DNA from 2 places in the Streptomyces sp. NBC_01384 genome. Region 2 is predicted to be linked to the other one. Evidence: riboswitches for the same ligand, from Rfam matches in the RefSeq annotation. Region 2 holds a riboswitch; the other holds the start of a gene.
The links. Region 2 has a riboswitch for S-adenosylmethionine ahead of thrC (threonine synthase). Riboswitches for the same ligand answer to the same signal wherever they lie in the genome.
Positions count from the first base shown of each region.

Region 1: linked by a shared signal. The riboswitch ahead of OG747_RS11740 (aminotransferase class V-fold PLP-dependent enzyme) and the one ahead of thrC (threonine synthase) in region 2 are both predicted to bind S-adenosylmethionine.

Region 1 covers NZ_CP109559.1:2,604,489-2,610,219, reverse strand. Annotated here, with positions in the region: gene OG747_RS11755 (Rieske 2Fe-2S domain-containing protein) at 1-382, shown strand, start outside; gene OG747_RS11750 (cytochrome bc complex cytochrome b subunit) at 379-2,016, shown strand; gene trpD (anthranilate phosphoribosyltransferase) at 2,195-3,259, shown strand; SAM riboswitch class IV at 3,423-3,539, shown strand; gene OG747_RS11740 (aminotransferase class V-fold PLP-dependent enzyme) at 3,750-5,111, shown strand; gene OG747_RS11735 (Lrp/AsnC family transcriptional regulator) at 5,193-5,474, opposite strand; gene OG747_RS11730 (rhomboid family intramembrane serine protease) at 5,471-5,731, opposite strand, start outside.
Region 2 covers NZ_CP109559.1:5,289,287-5,295,017, reverse strand. Annotated here, with positions in the region: gene groL (chaperonin GroEL) at 1-428, opposite strand, end outside; gene OG747_RS24470 (cold-shock protein) at 786-992, opposite strand; gene OG747_RS24465 (MoaD/ThiS family protein) at 1,453-1,728, opposite strand; gene thrC (threonine synthase) at 1,859-3,178, opposite strand; SAM riboswitch class I at 3,196-3,343, opposite strand; gene OG747_RS24455 (glucosyl-3-phosphoglycerate synthase) at 3,530-4,474, shown strand; gene OG747_RS24450 (trehalose-6-phosphate synthase) at 4,629-5,731, shown strand, end outside.

The DNA.
Region 1 (5,731 bases), 2.7 Mb from region 2:
CGTCAAGCCCGAGGGCCTGGAGGAGCACGACGAGGACTTCCAGGTCCAGATCGCCAAGGCGGCCGTGATGATCGTCCGGCTCCAGCCGGAGAACATCAAGGACAAGCGCGAGCTCGCCTGGTCGCACGAGGGCATCGTGGCGTACTCGAAGATCTGCACCCACGTCGGTTGCCCGATCTCCCTGTACGAGCAGCAGACGCACCACGTGCTCTGCCCCTGCCACCAGTCCACCTTCGACCTCTCCGACGGTGCCCGAGTGATCTTCGGCCCGGCCGGTCACGCCCTGCCGCAGCTGCGCATCGGTGTGAACGAACAGGGCTACCTCGAAGCGCTCGGCGACTTCGAAGAGCCCGTCGGTCCTGCCTTCTGGGAGCGCGGATGAGCACTACCACCACCTCAGACTCGCGCTCGCGCGAGAAAGCACCCGCAGGTGAGCGGGTAGCCGACTGGGCCGACGGCCGCCTGGGGATCTACTCCCTGGCCAAGGCCAACATGCGCAAGATCTTCCCCGACCACTGGTCGTTCATGTTGGGTGAGGTCTGCCTCTACAGCTTCATCATCATCATCCTCACGGGTGTGTATCTGACGCTGTTCTTCCACCCGTCGATGAACGAGGTCACGTACCACGGCAGCTATGTCCCGTTGCAGGGACAGCTGATGTCCGAGGCGTTCAACTCGACCATGCACATCTCCTTCGAGGTGCGCGGTGGTCTGCTGATCCGGCAGATCCACCACTGGGCGGCGCTGATCTTCCTCGCCGGCATGTTCGTGCACATGATGCGCGTGTTCTTCACGGGTGCGTTCCGCAAGCCGCGTGAGGTCAACTGGCTGTTCGGCTTCCTGCTGTTCGTCCTGGGCATGTTCACCGGCTTCACCGGTTACTCGCTCCCGGACGACCTGCTCTCCGGCACCGGTGTCCGCTTCATGGAGGGCGCGGTCCTGTCCGTGCCGATCGTGGGCACGTACCTGGCGTTCTTCCTCTTCGGCGGGCAGTTCCCGGGCGGCGACTTCGTGTCCCGCTTCTACTCGGTGCACATCCTGCTGCTGCCGGGCATCATGCTCGGCCTGGTCGTCGGCCACCTGATCCTGGTCTTCTACCACAAGCACACGCAGTTCGCGGGCGCCGGCAAGACGAACAACAACGTCGTCGGCATGCCGCTGCTGCCGGTCTACATGGCCAAGGCCGGAGGCTTCTTCTTCCTGGTCTTCGGTGTCATCGCGGCCATCGCGGCGATCGCCTCGATCAACCCGATCTGGGCGATGGGCCCCTACCGTCCGGACATGGTGTCCACGGGCGCCCAGCCCGACTGGTACATGGGCTTCTCCGAAGGCCTGATCCGTGTCATGCCGGGCTGGGAGATCAACGTCTGGGGCCACACCCTCGTCCTGGGTGTGTTCATCCCGCTGATGATCTTCCCGCTGGTCCTGGTCGCGATCGCGGTCTACCCGTTCATCGAGTCCTGGGTCACCGGAGACAAGCGCGAGCACCACATCCTGGACCGCCCGCGCAACGTCCCGACCCGGACCGCGTTCGGCGCCGCCTGGATCAGCTGGTACTTCGTCCTCCTCGTCGGTGGTGGCAACGACATCTGGGCCACGCACTTCCACCTGTCGATCAACTCGATCACCTGGTTCGTGCGCGTCGGCTTCTTCGTCGTGCCGGTCATCGTGTTCCTCGCCACCAAGCGGATCTGCCTCGGCCTCCAGCGCCGCGACCGCGACAAGGTGCTGCACGGCCGCGAGTCGGGCATCATCAAGCGGCTGCCGCACGGCGAGTTCATCGAGGTGCACGAGCCGCTCGGCCAGGAGGCCCTGCACACGCTCACCGCGCACGAGCAGTACAAGCCCGCCGAGATCGGCCCGACGGTCGACGAGAACGGTGTCGAGCGCAAGGTGAAGGGCACCGAGAGGCTGCGCGCCAAGCTCAGCGAGGGCTTCTACGGGGAGGAAAGCCAGATCCCCAAGCCCACGGTCGACGAGTACAAGGAGATCACGAGCGGCCACGGCCACCACTGATCTTCCGGCCGGCTGGCCGGTCCTTGTTGATCGCCACGGCAAGAGCCCCCGTCCAATGCCCGGACGGGGGCTCTTTGCCGTCCCTCCGGCTGGATAGGGTGGACTCGCCCCTGCGCATAGGGGTGAGTCCACCCGTGTACGTCCACGCACGTACGAATCTACGAACCCAGGAGCGACCATGAGCGCTGTGAACCCCGCTGGAGGCAACACCGCGGCGGCCCGCTCCTGGCCCGTGGTGCTGAACGGCCTGCTCGACGGCCGCGACCAGAGCGCGGACGACACGGCCTGGGCGATGGACCGCATCATGAGCGGCGAGGCCACGGACGCGCAGATCGCCGGGTTCGTGGTGGCGCTGCGGGCCAAGGGTGAGACGGTCGAGGAGATCACCGGGCTCGTGCGGACGATGTACGAGCACGCGAACGTGATCGAGGTGCCGGGGGAGACCGTCGACATCGTCGGTACGGGCGGTGACGGCGCGAAGACGGTGAACATCTCCACCATGTCGTCGATCGTCATCGCCGGGACCGGCGCCAAGGTCGTCAAGCACGGCAACCGGGCCGCGTCCTCCGCGTCCGGCGCCTCGGACGTCCTGGAGAAGCTCGGCGTCAATCTGGAGCTGACCCCGAAGAGGGTGGCCGAGGTGGCCGAGGAAGCAGGGATCACCTTCTGCTTCGCGGTGAAGTTCCATCCGGCGCTGCGTCATGTGGCCGCGGCGCGCGGGCAGTTGGGGATCCGGACGGTGTTCAACTTCCTCGGTCCGCTGACGAACCCGGCGCGGGTGCGGGCGCAGGCGGTCGGGGTCGCGGACGCCCGGATGGCGCCGATCGTGGCGGGTGTCTTCGCCGAGCGCGGCAACTCGTCGCTGGTCTTCCGCGGCGACGACGGCCTGGACGAGCTGACCACCACCGCGACGTCCCGGGTCTGGATCGTCCGCGACGGCAAGATCACCGAGGAGCGCTTCGACCCGCGGGACGTCGGCCTCGATCTCGTCCCCGTGGAGGCGCTGCGTGGGGCTGACGCGTCCTACAACGCGGACATCGCCCGGCGCCTGCTGAACGGCGAGACGGGCCCCGTACGGGACGCGGTGCTGCTGAACTCGGCGGCGGCCCTGGTCGCCCTGTCCCCGACCGACGCACCGCTCGCGGAGCAGCTGCGGGGCGGGATGGCGAAGGCGGCGGAGGCCATTGACTCGGGGGCGGCGAAGCGGACGTTGGAGCGCTGGGTGGAGATCAGCAACGCCTAGGCGTGCGGCGGGGGCCAGGTTTGCGCCCCCGCCGCCTCTGCCCGTCCCATCCCTGGTGGCTCCGCCCCCAGACCCCCGCCAGGGGCGCTGCGCCCCTCCTGGCGTCCCGCTATCCGGACACCGGGGTTGCGGGGGGAAGACCGTGTGGCAGGATGCTGCACAAGGTCATGAGCGACAGCCATGAGGCCCCGGCCGGCTGTCCGGCAACCCTCCGTCCGTGGCGGGGTGCCCCGGGTGAAGACCAGGTCGTAGGCAGTGAGGTCTACGGCAAGCGCGGACCCCTCGCCCTCTTTCGAGTGGACACAGTCCAGGGGTCCTGGTCGTTCGAGGGAGCCTTCTGTGAGCAAGCGAATGCGATAGGGCGTAGAGCCCCGCCTCCGCATACCCCCTTTGCCTTTTTTCCTGCGTTGAGCCGTACTGGCGTACTCCCGTACCCCCCCGTGTACCCGGCTCGCGCAGCGATTCCGCCTGCCTCTCACAGGAGCTCGCCATGTCTGTCTCCACCGCTGCCGCCGACCAGTCCGTTTGTGCCCCTCTGTCCGTTCTGGGGCGAGATGTCACCGTTCCGCTCGTCACCGGTGGCGAGGTCACCTACGCCGCGCTCGACTACGCCGCCAGCGCCCCGGCCCTGCAGCGGGTCTGGGACGACGTCGCCGCGTACGCCCCGTACTACGGCAGTGTGCACCGCGGCGCCGGGTACCTCTCCCAGCTGTCCACCGATCTCTTCGAGAACGCCCGCAGGACCGTCGGCGAGTTCCTCGACTGCCGGGACGGCGACCAGGTCGTCTTCACCCGCTCCACCACCGACTCGCTCAACCTGCTCGCCGCCGCCCTTCCGGCCGACTGCCAGGTGTTCGTCTTCGAGACCGAGCACCACGCCTCGCTGCTGCCGTGGAAGGACGCGCGGGTCACGTACCTCGACGCGCCCCGCACCCCCCAGCAGGCGGTCTCGACCCTGGAGCGCGCCCTCGCCGGCCGCGACCCCCACGGCCCGGCCCTCGTCTGCGTCACCGGCGCCTCGAACGTCACCGGCGAGCTGTGGCCGGTGCGCGAGCTGGCCGCCGCGGCGCACGCGCACGGCGCCCGCATCGTCCTCGACGCCGCGCAGCTGGCCCCGCACCACCCGGTGTCCCTCCGCGACCTCGACGTCGACTGGGTCGCCTTCTCCGGACACAAGCTGTACGCGCCCTTCGGCTCCGGCGTCCTCGCGGGCCGCTCCGACTGGCTGCGCGAGGCCGAGCCGTACCTCGCGGGCGGCGGCGCCAGCCGCCAGGTCACGCGCCGCAGGGACGGGGGAGTGGACGTGGAGTGGCACGAGAGCGCGGCCCGGCACGAGGCCGGTTCGCCGAACGTGATCGGCGCCTACTCCATCGCCTCCGCCTGCAAGGCGCTCACGGAGGCCGGCTTCGACACGCTTCTCGCGCGCGAGCAGCAGCTGATCCGTGCGGTACGGGAGGGGCTCGCGGAGGTGCCCGCCGTGCGCGTCCTCTCCCTCTTCGGCGACGACGCCCCGCGCGTCGGCGTCATCTCCTTCGTCGTCGAGGGCTGGAACAGCTCCCACTTCGCCGCGGCGCTCTCCGCCGAGTACGGCATCGGGGTGCGCGACGGTCTTTTCTGCGCCCACCCGCTGGTGCGCACGCTCCTCGGCAGCGACCCGGGGACGCAGGGTGAGTGCGGGGCGCCCGAGGCGGCGCCCGGGGAGAAGTCCCTCAACGCGATCCGGGTCAGCTTCGGGGCCGGTACGCCGGACGAGCATGTGGAGCGCTTCGTGCGGGCCGTGAAGGAACTGGTCCGGGACGGCGCGCGGTGGAGCTACCGCACGGAGGACGGCCGCTGCGTGCCCGCGGTCTGAAGACGGCGGACGGCGCGTGGGGGGTCAGGCACCCTCTTCCTGGGCTCCGCTCCCCACTCACCCGCGCCTACTCACCCCTACCTAGCTGTCGAGGCCGATCGCGAAAGCCGCCTCCAGGTCGTGCTGGGAGTACGTGCGGAACGCGACGTGGGTGTCCGTCGCCTCGACGCCGGGGATCTTGCTGATCTTGCCGGGGATGACGTCCGCGAGGTCGTCGTGGGCCTTCACCCGGACCATGGCGATCAAGTCGTATGTGCCGGTGACGGAGAAGACCTCGCTGACACTGTCCAGCGCGGCGATCGACTCGGCGATCTCGGGGATCCGGTCCACGCTGGTCTTGATGAGCACGATCGCGGTGATCACGGCTGGTTTTCTCCCTCGGGTGCTGCTGCTGGGGTTTTCACTCTAGTCGGCCGACCGAACCGCACCCACGCGTAGACGAAGCCCACCGAGAAGCCCACCAGGTGGGCCAGATAGGCGACCCCGGGACCCGAGGGGCTGCGGCCCGCCGCCAGCCACTGAAGGGTCGCCCAGAAGGGCAGCACCACCCAGGCGGGGAAGCGCAGCGGCAGGAAGAAGAGGAACGGGAAGAGACTGGTCACCCGGGCCTTGGGGAACAG
Region 2 (5,731 bases):
ATCTGCTCCTTGGTCTCGACGTCCTTGGCCTGCTCCAGCAGGGCACCGGAGACGGCCTCGACGGCCTTCTCGATACCGCGCTTGAGGGCCATCGGGTTGGCGCCGGCGGCTACGTTGCGCAGACCCTCGCGCACCAGCGCCTGGGCCAGAACGGTGGCCGTGGTCGTACCGTCACCGGCGACGTCGTCCGTCTTCTTGGCGACTTCCTTGACCAGCTCGGCGCCGATCTTCTCGTACGGGTCCTCGAGCTCGATCTCCTTGGCGATGGATACACCATCGTTGGTGATCGTGGGGGCGCCCCACTTCTTCTCGAGGACGACGTTGCGGCCCTTGGGGCCAAGGGTGACCTTGACGGCGTCGGCGAGCTGGTTCATCCCGCGCTCGAGACCGCGCCGTGCCTCCTCGTCGAACGCGATGATCTTGGCCATGTGAAGTGGTCCTCCCGGACTGGGGTGGATTGCTCCGGACCGCGCTGGCGCCCGCGACGGACGGCCTGCCTGCCTCGTGGTTCCTTGCCCCACCTGGCCTGCGGGCCTCACCGACCCGGTCCTCGTTATCACTCTCACCATCAGAGTGCTAACGCCAATGATTAGCACTCGCCCCTGCCGAGTGCAAGCGGCTCCCCTTGATCCGCAGATGAGAACCCCTTGAAGACAGGCGAACAGCCGACCTGACGACAGGCGAACAACGGACCGAACGGGCAGACCGAAGGGGCAGACCGAAGGGCCCGCACCCCATGGGGATACGAGCCCTTCGTCACGTCGAACAGTCAGTCGGCGCGTGCTTCAGCCGGTCGCCAGTCGGACCATGTCCGCCTGCGGCCCTTTCTGACCCTGCGAGATCTCGAAATCGACCCGCTGGCCCTCTTCCAGGGTGCGGTAGCCGTCCATCTGAATCGCGCTGTAGTGGACGAATACATCCGCACCACCGTCGACCGCGATGAAGCCGTACCCCTTCTCCGCGTTGAACCACTTGACGGTGCCCTGAGCCATGCCTAACTCCCCTATTACTGGCCCTTGCACAGGACCGCACTTCGCGGACCCGGGTCAGACCTCACCCCCCAACGGTTGGGGGTGTGCGCCGGAACGCGTCGACCGCGGCTGAATGTATCTGTCCAACTGCCGTCTGCAACAGGTCAATTGGACGAGAATTCCGGGCACGGTCGATCGGGAATATGGGGAGAATTTGTGAAGTTTCAGGGCAAGTCGGGCCCCATAAATGCCATAAACGGCTCAAAAAGGCGGGGGACTTTGGCTACTTCTTGCCGGACCTCGGGCGCGAACTCATATGCGCCCGGCATGCGAAGTGCAGCGGGTTCCCCAACTCTACCGCGCTCAACCATACTGAATTGCCCCCTCCGCTTCTCTCGCGGAGGGGGCAATTCGATGAACTCTCGGTGATTGGCATTACCAAGGGTAACTATCTCACCGTACGTAATCGGATGCGTGGCGGTCAGCCGCCGGCGACGGCGGGGATGATCGAGACGCCCGCGCCGTCCGGCGTCGCCGTCTCCAGCCCCTGTTCGAAGCGGACGTCGTCGTCGTTCACGTACACATTGACGAACCGGCGCAGCTTGCCCTGGTCGTCCAGGACGCGCGCGGCGATACCCGTGTGGTTCTTCTCCAGGTCCGCGATGACCTCACCGAGGGTCCCACCCTCGGCCGTCACCTCGGCCTGGCCACCGGTGTAGGTGCGCAGGATGGTGGGGATGCGGACGTTGACGCTCATTCCTTGTGACCTCCGGTCGGGTAGCGCCCCAGAGGGGCGCAGGGCCTTGCTGAATATGCGGCTCCGCCGCATGGGCGCGACCGGCCCCCCACCGGTCCGCAGCGTAGAAAACAGCCCTCCGGGCCAAGCCCTACGCGAGCCCGGCCTCTCGGAAGGAGTCCAGATTCGGACGAATGGTCGCCGTCAGCCCCGTGCCGGCCACCGCGTCCAGCGTCTTCAGACCGTCCCCGGTGTTCAGAACGACGGTCGTCAGCGTCGGGTCCAGCAGGCCGTTCTCGATCAGCTTCTTCGTGACCCCGAGGGTCACCCCACCGGCGGTCTCCGCGAAGATGCCCTCCGTGCGCGCCAGCAGCTTGATCGCGTCGACGACCTGCTCGTCGTTCACATCCTCCACGGCCCCACCCGTCCGCCGCGCGATGTCGAGCACGTACGGCCCGTCGGCCGGGTTGCCGATGGCGAGCGACTTGGCGATGGTGTTCGGCTTCTGGGGCCGTACGACGTCGTGGCCGGCCTTGTAGGCGACGGACACCGGCGAACAGCCCTCGGCCTGGGCACCGAAGATCTTGTACGGCTTGTCCTCCACCAGCCCGAGCTTGATCAGCTCCTGCAGACCCTTGTCGATCTTCGTGAGCTGGGAACCGGAGGCGATGGGGATCACCAGCTGGTCGGGGAGCTGCCAGCCGAGCTGCTCGCAGATCTCGTACGCGAGGGTCTTGGAGCCCTCCGCGTAGTACGGCCGCAGGTTGACGTTGACGAAGCCCCAGCCCTCGCCGGCCGGGTCGCCGATCAGCTCGGAGCAGAAGCGGTTCACGTCGTCGTAGTTGCCCTCGATGCCGACGAGCTCGCCGCCGTAGATCGCGGCCATGACGACCTTGCCCTGCTCCAGGTCGTGCGGGATGAACACGCAGGAGCGGAAGCCGGCGCGCGCGGCGGCGGCACCCACCGCGCCGGCGAGGTTGCCGGTGGAGGAGCAGGAGAGCGTGGTGAAGCCGAACGCGCGGGCGGCCTCGATGGCCTGGGCGACGACCCGGTCCTTGAAGGAGTGCGTCGGGTTGCCGGAGTCGTCCTTGACGAAGAGCTTGCCGGCCTCGACGCCCAGCTCGCGGGCGAGGTTGTCGGCCTTGACGAGTTTGGTCCAGCCGGGGTTGATGTTCGGCTTGTCGGCGACGTCGGCCGGGACGGGGAGCAGCGGCGCGTACCGCCAGATGTTCGCGGGGCCCGACTCGATGCGCTTGCGGAGTTCTTCGGTTTCGTAGGCCGAGAAGTCGTACGCGATCTCCAGCGGGCCGAAACACTCCTCGCAGGCGAAAACCGGGCCGAGCGGCACGCGGTGTCCGCACTCGCGGCAGGAAAGCGCGGCGGCGGGTCCGAGATCGACACCGGCTACGGTGTCAGTGTCGGTGTCGCCCGCGACGGAGTTCGTGGTGCTTGCAACTGTCTGCGCAGCCATGGAGGCGAGGCCCTTTCTCCTCATCTTCCTCACGACGCACTTCGCCATGAGACGGATTTGGCACCTTCCCTAGCCGGGAGCCTCGCCACAGCGATGTGACAGGAACCAGCTGGAGGGTTGCCGGGGCTTCATCGGGCCGTATCCCTCTGCCCCTCTGGATGAGCGGTATTCGGTTGTGTCGTGCGGGTGATGCGTGTGGTGCGACGGTCCGCGAGTGATCTACGACATGCGATGGTCATCCGCGTTGTTCAAGACTGTAACCGAAGGCCAGGACAGTTGAGATAGTCGTCCGAACCGCGAGACGGATCACACCGTGACACCGGGTGATCAGACAGTGAGGAGCCGCAGACTGTGCTGAAGGAAGTTGAGCGCTGGCTGAACAACCGCTCCTGGTCCGTGACCGACCGCCCGCTCCACAGACTGATGTCCGCCAAACGGGCCACGGGCTCCTCGGTGAGTGTCGTGCTGCCCGCGCTGAACGAGGAGGAGACGGTCGGTGAGATCGTCGCCGTCATCCGCCACGACCTGATGCAGCAGGTGCCCCTCGTCGACGAGATCGTCGTCATCGACTCGGGCTCGACCGACCGCACCTCCGAGGTGGCCGCCGCGGCGGGCGCGAGAGTGGTGCACCGGGACGAGATCCTGCCGCGCATCCCGACCGTGCCCGGCAAGGGCGAGGTGCTGTGGCGCTCGCTCCTGGTGACGAGCGGGGACATCGTCTGTTTCATCGACGCGGACCTGAGGGAGTTCTCGTCGGACTTCGTCTCCGGGATCGTGGGGCCGCTGCTCACCGAGCCGGGCGTGGACCTCGTGAAGGGGATGTACGACCGTCCGCTGGGCGGCGCCGCGGGTCAGGGCGGCCGCGTCACCGAACTCATGGCCCGCCCCCTGCTCAACATGCACTGGCCGCAGCTGGCCGGCTTCGTCCAGCCGCTCGGCGGGGAGTACGCGGCCCGCCGCTCGCTGCTCGAACAGCTCCCCTTCCCCGTCGGTTACGGCGTCGAGCTGGGCATGCTCGTCGACGCCCTGCACCTGGTGGGCCTGGACGCGCTCGCCCAGGTCGACGTGGGTGTACGCAAGCACCGCCACCAGGACGGGCAGGCGCTGGGCCGGATGTCCGCCGCGATCTACCGCACCGCCCAGCTCCGGCTGGCCCGCGGCCACCTCATCCGCCCGGCCCTCACCCAGTTCGAACGGGGCAAGGACGGTTTCGAGCCGCGCACCTACTCGGTGGACACGGAGGAACGTCCGCCGATGGTCGAAATCTCCGAGTACCAGAAACGAAGGGCAGCGTGAAAGCGCCCCGGTAGGGGCGCGGGGCTGTGGAATATGCGGGGCTGTGACATATGCGGCTCCGCCGCGTGGGCGCGACAAACCCCCACCGGCCCGCAGACGGCATACGGCTGAAGGGAACGTTTGAGCGTTTCGACGCCGGGCTAGGTTTCGAGGCATGGCTTCCCCCGCTTCAAAGCAAGGCGCCCACGGCATCCTCGTCGCATCCAACCGCGGGCCGGTCACCTACGAGGTCCAAGAGGACGGCTCGCTCCACGCCAAGCGCGGCGGGGGCGGGCTGGTCTCGGGCCTCTCCGCGATCGGGCCGGAGGCGGGCGCCCTGTGGGTGTGCTCGGCGCTCGGCGACGGCGACCGCGAGGCGGTCCGGCGCGGAGTCGCCGAGGACGGCGTACGGATGCTGGACATCGACGCCGAGGTGCACGCGGACGCGTACAACGGCATCGCGAACTCCGTGCTGTGGTTCGTCCACCACATGCTGTACCAGACCCCGCTGGAGCCGGTCTTCGACGTGGAGTTCCGCCGTCAGTGGGCGTCGTACGAGGCGTACAACCGCGCGTTCGCCGAGGCGCTGGCCGTCGAGGCGGCCGACGGCGCGGTGGTGGTCGTACAGGACTACCACCTGACGCTGGTACCGGGCATGCTGCGGGCCCTGCGCCCCGACCTGCGCATCGGCCACTTCTCGCACACCCCCTGGGCGCCGGTCGACTACTTCCGGATGCTGCCCGACGACATCGCCGAGCAGGTGCTGCGCGGCATGCTCGGCGCGGACCGGCTCGGCTTCCTCACCCACCGCTGGGCGGACGCGTTCACCGCTTGCGCCACCGCGATCGTCGGCGGGCTTGGCGACACCCGGGTCGGCGTGCACGGGCTGGGCGCGGACGCGGACTTCCTGCGGAGGCGGTCGCACGAGGCGGATGTGGCCGAGCGGATGGACGCGCTGCGGGGGCAGATCGGCGAGGGCCGCAAGACGATCGTGCGGGTCGACCGGACCGAGCTGTCGAAGAACATCGTGCGGGGCCTGCTGGCGTACCGGCAGCTGCTGGAGGACCAGCCGCAGTGGCGCGAGCGGGTGGTCCACGTGGCCTTCGCCTACCCCTCCCGCCAGGACCTCGCCGTCTACCGCAACTACACGGCCGAGGTCCAGCGCGTGGCGAGCGAGATCAACTCCCAGTACGGGACGCCGGGGTGGACCCCGGTGGTCCTGCACGTCAAGGACGACTTCGCCCGCTCCCTGGCCGCGTACCGGCTGGCCGACGTCGC